One region of the Mesorhizobium sp. M0040 genome, then DNA from elsewhere that is predicted to be linked to it. Evidence: riboswitches for the same ligand, from Rfam matches in the RefSeq annotation. Region 1 holds a riboswitch; the other holds the start of a gene.

Region 1 (5,320 bases):
CTCGCCGGGCAGCAGCGCCAGCTTGATACCGCGATTTCGCGCGATAACGGCGAGCTGGTCGCAGCCATAGCGCCACCACTCGTAGCCGCCGAGGATGCGGACCAGAATGACCTTGGCGTGGCGGGCGACACTGTCGATCCACAGGTCGACGGACATCGGATGGCGCAGGTCGCGCAAGGCGGCGAGCCGCATCGACGGCAGGCGGTGCGCATCTGCCTTCCACGCCGCCGCCAGCCCGGCCAGGTCGCTGTCGGTGAAGGACAGCGCCACGACATCCGCAGGCGTTTGCCTGAGATCGACAGGCTCGGCGAGATCGTCGAGCGAGGCGGATGTGGTGGTGAGGATGTGCATCGCGGCTCGTACCCGGGTCAGCCGGCGAGGATACGCTCGATGGCCGGGCGGTTCAGCCCTTTCAGGCCGATGACGACCAGGCGCGAGCGGCGGTCGTCTTCGGCGGTCCAGGCGCGGTCGTAATAGTGGTTGACGCGCGGACCGACGGCCTGCAGCAGGAGCCGCATCGGCTTGCCGCCGACTTCGACGAAACCCTTGACGCGCAACACGTTTTCTTCCTCCGCCGCCGTGGCGACCCGTTGTGCGAGCTCGTCCGGGTTGGACACAGACGTGATGTCGATGACGAACGAGTCAAAATCGTCATGTTCGTGGTCGAGCTCGTCGTCGTGGTGGGTCTTGCGGTTCTCGATGTCGTCCTCGACGGCGAGGCCGAGGCCGAGCAGCACCGACGGGTCGACCTTGCCTTGCGAAGTCGGCACGATCTTCACCGCCCGAGCAACGTGCTTGCCGATGACGGCATTGGCACGGACCGAGCCGGCTGCGTCCATCAGGTCGCTCTTCGACAGGATGATCAGGTCGGCGCAGGCGAGCTGGTCTTCGAACACTTCCTCGACCGGATCGTCATGGTCGAGCGTCTCGTCCTGCGCGCGCTGGGCCTGCAGGGCGTCCATGTCGTTGGCTACGCGGCCATCAGCCAGCGCCGGTCCGTCGACCACGGCAATGACGCCGTCCACCGTCACGCGGCTTTTCACCGACGGCCACTGGAAGGCCTGGACCAGCGGCTTGGGCAAAGCGAGGCCGGATGTCTCGATCAGGATGTGGTCGACCCTCGGCGTCAGCGACAGGATCTGGTCCAGCGCCGGGACGAAATCATCGGCGACGGTGCAGCAGATGCAACCATTGGCCAGCTCGACGATGTTTTCCTCGGGGCAGGTGTCGATGGCGCAGCCCTTCAGGATCTCGCCGTCGATGCCGATGTCGCCGAACTCGTTGACGATGATGGCCAGGCGCTTGCCTTTGGCGTTTTCGAGCAAATGGCGGATCAACGTCGTCTTGCCGGCGCCGAGAAAGCCGGTGACCACGGTGCAGGGAACGCGCGAAAGGGAGGCAGCGGTCATGTCAGGTCCTTCAAAAGGTCAAGGGGAGGGATGCGGGCAACCAGGCCGCGCTTCAGGCAATCGGGACGGCCGCGCCATGGAATGAGCCCATCCGTCGAGGTGGCGAACAGCTTTGCCCCGGTGACGAGATCGGCGCCGCTGGTCGTGGTCAGATCACCGAAGACGTAACTCCAGCAGCCGTCGCGCAGCATGGCCGCGCTGAGCCGGCGCTTGCAATTGCCGAGGCATTCGACGGTACGGATTTTGATGTTTTCGCTGGAAGCGGCGCGGCGCGTGTCCTCTGCGAGCAGTTCGCCGGCGCGCGGATGAGCGTCCGAACCGGTCTCGTCACGGCAGGACGAGCAGACGATGACGGTAACGCCGGCCGGGGAATCACCATGGCCGGACAATAAATCCGCTGTCTCAGCCGGAAAACTGCTGTCGCGTTCCAAATCAGGCTCCTTGCCCGGAAAACCCGCCAGGCGATCGGATTCTTATGTCCTAGACGGCAGGTCTCCTGGCTCGCGGGTCATCGCCTGGGTGCCGCCTTCCCGGGAATATCCCAGTGGTTTTCGGCCGAGGCTCGTCGCTTACAGTTGCGGGGACAGCCGCGGATTTGAAATCGAGATTTCGCACCGCATTCCCTCTTGGCCCCTGCCGTTGCGGGCAGGGGACCGTCTGGAACGGATTTAGGCTTGTGGAGGCAGTCGTGTCAACGCACGTCTATGACGCGGCGATATCCGCTAGCGGCTGGCCAAGGTCGCCGGCAGCTGTCACCTCGATGCGCTCAAGCCCGAGCCAGCCCTGCATCTGCTTCAATTCCTCGAAGAGTTCGGCAGCGGTTTGTGGCGGGGCGCCGGGCTCCGCATAGGCGGCATGGACGCGCAATACGCCGGCCGGGCGGTCGGCCCTGAGGTCGACACGCCCGACGATGCTGTCGCCGAGCAGGAATGGCAGCACATAATAGCCATACCGGCGCTTTTCGGCCGGCGTGTAGATCTCGATGCGGTAGTGGAAATCGAACAACCGCTCGGTGCGCGATCGTTCGAAGACGACGGGATCGAACGGCGCGAGCAAGGCGCGCGCCTCGATCTTGCGCGGCAAACGGGCGTCCTTGTGGAGATAGGCTGTTTTGTTCCAGCCGTCGACGCTCACCGGCAACAGCTCGCCGGCCTCGACCAGCTCCTCGATGCGGCCCTTGATGTCGGCGGGCGAGAGGCGGAAATAGTCGCGCAGGTCGCCTGCCGTGGCGATGCCGTGGGCACGGGCCGAGATGCGCAGCAATTCGCGGTGAGCGTCTTCGGGGGAGGGCGTTGGCAGACTCAGTATTGTTGGCGGCAGCACGCGCTCCGGCAGATCGTAGAACCGTTCGAAGCCGCGGCGATGCGCCGTGGTGATGCGGCCGGCCCAGAACAGCCATTCGAAGGCGTGCTTTGCATGGCTCCAGCCCCACCAGCCGCCCGAACCCTTCTGCCCTTCGAAAGCCGACGCCGCGATCGGGCCTCGTTCGGCGACCTCGCGATAGATGTCTTCGATATAGGCGGCGTGCTCGCGGCCCCATTTGGCCAGTCCGCTGTACATTTCGTCGCCGCGTTCGGCCCGCTGCATGCGCCAGCGCATCAGCGGATAGGTCTCGACCGGCAAGAACGAGGCTTCATGCGCCCAATACTCGAAGACCATGCGCTTGCGCGTTACGGCGGCGTCGTCGAGCAGCGCCAGCTTGTAGGGGCCAAGCCGCGAATAGAGCGGCATATAGTGGGCGCGCACCACGGCGCTGACGGAATCGATCTGCAGCAGGCCGGTACGGGCAAGCACGCGGGCCAGATGCCGGCGGTCGGGTGTACCGGCGGGTCGGGGGTCATTGAATCCCTGTGCCGCCAGCGCGATGCGGCGGGCCGTGGCAAGCGAGATTTTTTCCTTCATGAAGGCGGCATCCGGACAATTTTAGACAGAGAAAATGACCTACGATTCCGTGCCATGCTAGCAGGGTTTTGGCGGCATCCATGTCAGGAGAGAAAAGTGGAGTAAAAAGTGCAGGAAATCAAACAGGAGCGGATCGGACCAGTTTTCCCGGATATGCCCGTCCAGCACCGCGATTTGAACAAGGTTTGACTTGCTTCGCCGAAAGCGCTGCGCTAACCCTCGCCGCGTTGCAGCATAGAGCCCCCTTAAAACGGTTCAGTGGTTAAACTGTCACGCTTCCGCAAGTGGGTCCGGTGCTGTAATCAGAGTGGATTGGCCGCCAACGGAAACTGCAGCATGAACGCACTTTTAGGTTCGTACCTGCCCATCGTCCTGTTCATCGGCGTGGCGCTGATCGTCGGGCTGGCGCTGCTCGCCGCACCCTTCCTGGTGGCCTACCGCAACCCCGATCCGGAAAAGCTTTCGGCCTATGAGTGCGGCTTCAACTCGTTCGACGACGCCCGCATGAAGTTCGATATCCGCTTCTACCTGGTATCGATCCTGTTCATCATCTTCGATCTGGAGGTGGCCTTCCTGTTTCCTTGGGCGGTGTCGTTCAGTCAGATCGGCATGCTCGGTTTCTGGTCGATGATGGTGTTTTTGGCGGTGCTGACCATCGGCTTTGCCTATGAATGGAAAAAAGGAGCGCTGGAATGGGATTGAACGACAGTTCCGGCACGCTCGTCGCGCCGAAGCCCAAGGGCCTCATCGACCCCAACACCGGCAGGCCGGTAGGGTCTGACGATCCATTCTTCCTGGAGATCAACAACGAGCTCGCCGACAAGGGCTTTCTCGTCACCTCGACCGAGGCGCTGATCACCTGGGCGCGCAGCGGCTCGTTGATGTTCATGACCTTCGGTCTCGCCTGCTGCGCGGTCGAGATGATCCATACGTCGATGCCGCGCTATGACTCGGAGAGGTTCGGTGTCGCGCCGCGCGCGTCTCCGCGTCAGTCCGACATCATGATCGTTGCCGGCACGCTGACCAACAAGATGGCGCCGGCGCTGCGCAAGGTCTACGATCAGATGCCGGAGCCGCGCTACGTCATCTCGATGGGCTCCTGCGCCAATGGCGGCGGCTATTATCATTATTCCTATTCGGTGGTGCGCGGCTGCGACCGCATCGTGCCGGTCGACATCTACGTGCCCGGCTGCCCGCCGAGCGCTGAAGCGCTGCTTTACGGCATCCTTCTGCTGCAGAAGAAGATCCGCCGCACCGGCACGATCGAGCGGTGAGCGGCATGACCCAGGCGTTGAATGACCTCTCGACCTATCTCGGCGAGAAGCTGATCGGCCGGATCGGCGTGGCGGTGCTCGCCTATGGCGAACTCACCATCTCGGTCGAGCCGCGCGACCTGATCGAGGTGGTGACCTTCCTGCGCGACGACCCGAAATGCCAGTTCATTTCGATCATCGACGTTTGCGGCGCCGATTATCCATCGCGCGCAAAGCGCTTCGACGTGGTCTATCATTTGCTGTCGCCGAGACAGAATATCCGCGTCCGCATCAAGGTCCAGGCCGACGAAGAGACGCTGGTGCCGTCGATCACCGGAATTTATCCCGGCGCCGACTGGTTCGAGCGCGAGACCTACGATCTCTACGGCGTGCTGTTTTCAGGCCATCCGGATCTGCGCCGGATTCTGACCGATTACGGCTTTGAAGGCCATCCACTGCGCAAGGACTTTCCGCTGACCGGCTTCGTCGAGGTGCGTTACGACGACGAAGCCAAGCGCGTCATCTACGAGCCGGTGGAGCTCAAGCAGGAATTCCGCAATTTCGATTTTCTCAGCCCTTGGGAGGGGACGGATTACGTCCTTCCGGGGGATGAAAAGGCAAAGCAGTAAATGGCTGAAACCTCCGTTCGCAACTTCAACATCAATTTTGGCCCGCAACACCCTGCGGCGCATGGCGTTTTGCGCCTCGTGCTGGAGCTTGACGGCGAAGTCGTCGATCGCGTCGATCCGCATATCG
Region 2 (5,320 bases), on a different contig from region 1:
TCGAGATCCGTCACTTCGTCGCGGATGGCGAGCGCGATCTGGCGGCATGCTTCGGAGCGGGGTACGTCGTCGCGAACAAATGACCAGTTGAGAATGGTCACTGGGCCTGTGAGCATTCCCTTCACAGGGTTTTCCGTAAGCGACTGGGCGAACTGCCACCAGCGCAGCGTCATCGGATTGGGCCTCGATACGTCGCCGAAGATGATGGGGGGGCGCACGTAACGCGACCCATAGCTCTGCACCCAGGCATGCTGGGTGAAGGCGAAGCCGGACAGCTGCTCGCCGAAATGCTGTACCATGTCGTTTCGTTCGAACTCACCGTGCACCAGCACGTCCAGCCCGATCTCTTCCTGCCAGCGAATTGCAGCCTCGATCTCCTTCTTCAGGAAGGTCTCGTAGTCGACATAGCTCAGCTGGTCCTTCGCATGAGCGGCCCGCGCCCTGCGTACCTGCGGCGTCTGCGGGAAGGACCCGATGGTCGTCGTCGGGAACGGCGGCAGCCCGAGCGTGCCGGCCTGGACTCTGGAGCGCTCGGCAAAAGCGCTCTCTCGTCGCTTCATGCTGTCGTCAATGCTGGCGATCCGCCCCTCAACCAGCGGGTCATGGATCTTCGTGGATGTCACGCGAGTGGCGGCAGCCTCGGCAGACGCTTTCAACGCGCCTGCCACCGCATCCCTGCCTTGGGACAGGGCCCGGGCAAGCAACACCAACTCGTCGGTCTTCTGGGCCGCGAAGGCGAGCCACGACCTGATGTCCGCGTCGAGTTCCGTCTCCATGCGGAGGTCGATCGGCACATGCAGCATCGAGCAAGAAGGCGCGATCTCGACGCGGTCCAAGGGCCAGCCGGCGACGATCGGTTTGATGCGGTCGAGAATGGCGGGCAGGTTCGCACGCCAGACGTTGCGGCCATCGATCAAGCCAAGCGAGAGCACCAGATCCTTCGGTGCGAGCCGACCCACCGTTTCCAGCTGCTCGGGAGCGCGCACGAGATCAATATGCAGCCCGGCCAGGGGCAGAGAAACCGCGGTTTCGAGATTGTCTCCCAGCGGCCCGAAATAGGTAGCCAGCATGATCTTCAGCTCGGGCGCGGCTTTCGACAGCTGGCCATAGGCGAATTCGAACGCAGCTCGTTCGTTCGGGTTCAGATCGAGGACAAGCGCTGGCTCATCGATCTGCACCCAGTCGGCTCCAGACAGCTTCAGCCTCTGCAGGAGTTGCTCGTAGACGGGCAGCAGCCGCGGCAGGAGCGCGATGGGATCGAATCCTTCGGCAGGCGATTTCGCCAGCTTGAGGAAGGTGATCGGTCCAAGGATGACTGGGCGTGTGTGAACGCCGAGAGCTTTAGCCTCGATGAAGTAATCGACCGGTTTCGTCGACGAGAGGGCGAACGTCTGATCATCGTTGAGTTCCGGCACAATGTAGTGATAGTTGGTGTCAAACCACTTGGTCATTTCCATCGCGGTTACATCAGACCGATGAGCCGCCTGCTGGTGACCAGCGTGTCGACAATCCTCCGTCTGACCCTGGTTGCCCCGCGCCATTGCGAAGTAGATGTCAAGTGGAACCTCGCCGCTATTCCAGCCGTAACGGGATGGAACGGCGCCGACCATGGCTGCGGTGTCGAGCACATGGTCGTAGAGCGAGAAGTCGTTCGACGGGATTTTCGACACGCCGCGATCGTGCTGCTCCTCCCAGCTAGCGGCACGGAGCGCCTTCGCGGTCGTGAGAAGGTCGGCAGCGGACGATTTTCCGGACCAGTAGCTTTCAAGCGCGAATTTCAGTTCTCGCCGACGACCGAAGCGGGGCACGCCGAGCGTTGCTACAGGAATTTGCTGAGAGACAGTCATGCCAGACCCCGATGGTTGGGGCGTCGGTGACAAGGAAGGCGCTAGCAGGCCGGCACGAACGCCAGGCTGCAGCGGCCACCGAGACACCCCGCCCGTGGACGTAATTCGCCGTGGCAGGTCTCCTGGCTCGCGGGGTCATAGCCTCTACCCGTCTTCCCAAGGCTATTCGCCTCAGTGACATGAGTGGGGTTGGCTCGCCGCTAACAGTTGCGGGGGCAGCGCCGGCATCGCACCGGCTTCCCTCTTAGCTCCGCTGCGGCAGCGCCGTACGGAGAACCACGACGCGGGAGACAATTACAGCAGTTCGCTTCTTTGTCAACGCCGCATAAAGAAATGTTTATGTCGTTATGTTAAATTTCCGTTGGCATGTTCCAAAGGTCGCCTCGAAAGCGAAATGGAAGCCTTGAGCGGCCGGTAAATCAAAGCAATGACGCACGGCGCCGTTGTCCAGGAGGATAGGAGTTCGTCGGCTGCCGGCAGCAAACATACCGGCAAGCGCCGTGGTGCTGCTTAGCGCATCATGCGAACCACCTCGGCGTCGAACTTCGGCTCCGAGGTTCCGACCGCTTCGTTGGTGATCTGCTCGCGACCATATTCGGCTCAATGGCGAGGCTGTTGCCCATGTGGAAGCTGTTGGCCGTGATGCCCTCGGTGATATGACACAACGATTTCGGGGGGAGCACACCGAGGCCAGGCGCAGCGGCGTGTTGCGAAGTGATCGAGGCCAATGTCTCGAACTGCTTGTTCGCAGCCCACCGGCTCAAGGTAACCCGGCTCAAACCACCGGGCCAGCTCAAGTCCTGTCCAAATGAGGCCTGAGCGGCAAATCGTCGTGCACGCGCACGGTTTGGCGTTCGATCTTGTGATGCGTCTTGGGCGGACAATCGCCACGGTGCAGCGCGCAGAAGCGGTCCCCAATTGGGAAACCGAGGGCGGTGAGGGCAAGCCAGCGCCACAGGCGGAAGCGGACTTGGACCTGTTTGCCCTGCTGGACCACAAGTTCGCGACACAGGGCCTCAAGGAGAAGACCAAGAGTGATTATGCGCGGGACCTCGCCAAATTCATCAAAAGCAGCGGGCAGTCAAAGTTCGGCGCCGATTGACATGGAGATAGCCATCGCGGCGGACCGCCCAGGCGGACCGCAAGCCGGAATACAACCGGGTGCAGGCGGCCAACCTCGTCCACAAGATGGCGTCGGGCACACACCGGCGATGGGAGAGCGGACCGTGGAGTGCAGGAACTTCACGCCTATCCACGCTCCCGTGGACGTGTCCTGCGGCACATCGGCAGCGATATTGAGGAGGCAGTTGAGCTTCTGGTCGAGCACTCTTACCTGCCACTACCTACGCTTAACGTCATCTCGTACTGAAAACGCACCACGCAAGGTCGAGATGTAACATGCGCCCTTCGTGGATGGTTCTAAGCTTCCTCGGGCGCGGTCAATCTGTGATAACGGTCGCTTGGAACCTCCATCACCGCGACGCGATCAAGGTTGGCGTATCGCGCTCGGTAGTAACCTTCTTCCTCCACTTCGGCGAAACTACACTGGGGAACGTCAAAGGTCGCAGCTTCCAATCCGAAGAAAGTCGTAGCGGTTTCCTCATCCAAGAAGTTCCACTCATCTTCTCCGTCGTCATATGTGACGCGAACATAGGAGGCCATGCGCACGGCTTCCTGATCACCCATCTCTGCGATGATGGCATCGCATTCTTTCTTCAGCTTTCCTGAAACCTCACCCTTATCCCAGTCATCCAAAGCCCGATAGATTTCTGGATGATAATACTCTGGCATCTCCTCTACATCGTCACCGATAAGCTCAATGGTGCGGACATATTGCGGATTTATCAAGAGTATTTTGTTGTCAAGGCTCCAACAATACAGCCATGGCCTGCTTGTGTTATTTCTACGCAGATTATGAAGTTCCTTCAACTGACGTAAAATCGATTCACGCGCCTTTTCATCGATAGGATATTGGCGGCTGCCAAGAGTCGTCTTGATTCTGAGCGTGCCGTATCGCGTTTCGGCATCGGCAATTGCAAACGGGCTCGTGCGCCACTCCTCGACATCAATCTTCCAGCCCAGCAGCTCCTCGACCGTGCATTTCAACGTGAGACAAAGGTCCTTGATCTGCTCGACGTTCAACTGCGTTTTGCCTGTTTCCCAACGGGCCACAGTCTGTTGCGTCGTTGCCATCTGCTCTGCCAAATCTTTTTGAGTCATGCCCAGTCGAACCCTAAGCTCTTTCATGTTCATAACTCACCTCGCGTGTTCAACACACGCATTGTGGATGAATTAATCTAACACGTCAAGCGTGTTCAAAAATCGCAGCATGTGTTTTTAGGGCGTCTTCGAGGCTCCGGCAGCCGTTCGTGACCACTTGCGCAAGACACAGGGCTGGTACACAGCACGAATGGGCGATCAAAAATTACTGCTGCGATGCTCGTCATCAGCCAAGCTGCCGCCGCACCTTCCACTAGGGTGCCAAGGTTCGAAATGAGTGCAGCCGACCATAGCGAACGGAAGGTCTTGTGCTCAAAAGGAACGAGTGAAGATGTTCTCTTCGCCATTGTGGGAAGCCTCGGGATTGACCGCGGGGCTGGATTTGTTTCGCCTCACTCAACCATGGCCTCGCCGTACAAGCCAAGCTGCCACAGTGCGCGCCTGCTAACCCAGAAAACTTGGCGGCCTTACAGGCATGCGCAGGACGCGCGAAGCCGCTCAAATCTCCCCAGATGGGTCAGCCATCGAAGACCGGCATCACTTGCCCGTTGAGCGGCTATACGATAATGCTCCGCGCTAAGCAGGAAGCGCCAAAAATTCGAGCGGCGACTTCATTCTCCTATTCAGGAAGGAACTATGAGGCGGCAGACGCGACCATTCACCGTGGAAGTCAAACAAAAGCGCAATTATGAAAAATCCGCACGTTCCATCTGGGGCAATTTCGACATCGCCGCGGCGATGGCCGAAACAACAAACGAAGTCGAGCCGTTAAATCGTCAGCTTGTTGACTCTACTGTAGTGGCCCTTGATGCTGAACCTTTGCACAAACCTCGAGTGGAGCATTTCATGGCCAATCCCCTGGAAACCGAGTCAGCAGTAGTTCATAGCGAACCGGCAGACAAAGCGGAAACGCCAAAACCGAAGACGAGAGCGCGGCGGTCGAGGAAGCCAGAAGCTGAGGCGAGCGCGCCTGCCCGCAAGGAGGGCGCCAAGCCGATATCCGCGACCACTGAAGCACCGCCGTCAGCGCGAACAGGCCGAAAGAGCTACTCCGCGAAGGATCGTGCCCAGAAGCTGGCGCAGATCGAGACCTCGATCGGCGGCGGCGCTACTCTCAAGAGCGCGGTGAAGCAAGCCGGCATCTCGGAACAGACATATTATCTTTGGAAGAAGGCGGCGGCGCCGGCGGCGGACAGTGACGGGCTGAAGGATCTCGTCGCGCTCGAGGAAGAAAACAAGCGGCTAAAGAGCCT

The links. Region 1 has a riboswitch for cobalamin ahead of NKJ91_RS28860 (DUF1636 family protein). Riboswitches for the same ligand answer to the same signal wherever they lie in the genome.
Region 2: linked by a shared signal. The riboswitch ahead of metE (5-methyltetrahydropteroyltriglutamate--homocysteine S-methyltransferase) and the one ahead of NKJ91_RS28860 (DUF1636 family protein) in region 1 are both predicted to bind cobalamin.

What each region holds. Positions count from the first base shown of each region.
Region 1 is NZ_JAMYVA010000055.1:26,800-32,119, reverse strand. Features, by position in the region: partial or broken gene NKJ91_RS28870 (cobaltochelatase subunit CobN) at 1-351, opposite strand, end outside; gene cobW (cobalamin biosynthesis protein CobW) at 369-1,409, opposite strand; gene NKJ91_RS28860 (DUF1636 family protein) at 1,406-1,840, opposite strand; cobalamin riboswitch at 1,879-2,082, opposite strand; gene NKJ91_RS28855 (winged helix-turn-helix domain-containing protein) at 2,112-3,311, opposite strand; gene NKJ91_RS28850 (NADH-quinone oxidoreductase subunit A) at 3,648-4,013, shown strand; gene NKJ91_RS28845 (NuoB/complex I 20 kDa subunit family protein) at 4,004-4,585, shown strand; gene NKJ91_RS28840 (NADH-quinone oxidoreductase subunit C) at 4,591-5,193, shown strand; gene NKJ91_RS28835 (NADH-quinone oxidoreductase subunit D) at 5,194-5,320, shown strand, end outside.
Region 2 is NZ_JAMYVA010000056.1:16,086-21,405, forward strand. Features, by position in the region: gene metE (5-methyltetrahydropteroyltriglutamate--homocysteine S-methyltransferase) at 1-1,847, opposite strand, end outside; cobalamin riboswitch at 1,943-2,143, opposite strand; gene NKJ91_RS28950 (hypothetical protein) at 2,695-2,949, shown strand; gene NKJ91_RS28955 (helix-turn-helix transcriptional regulator) at 3,267-4,100, opposite strand; gene NKJ91_RS28960 (MFS transporter) at 4,163-4,414, opposite strand; gene NKJ91_RS28965 (transposase) at 4,704-5,320, shown strand, end outside.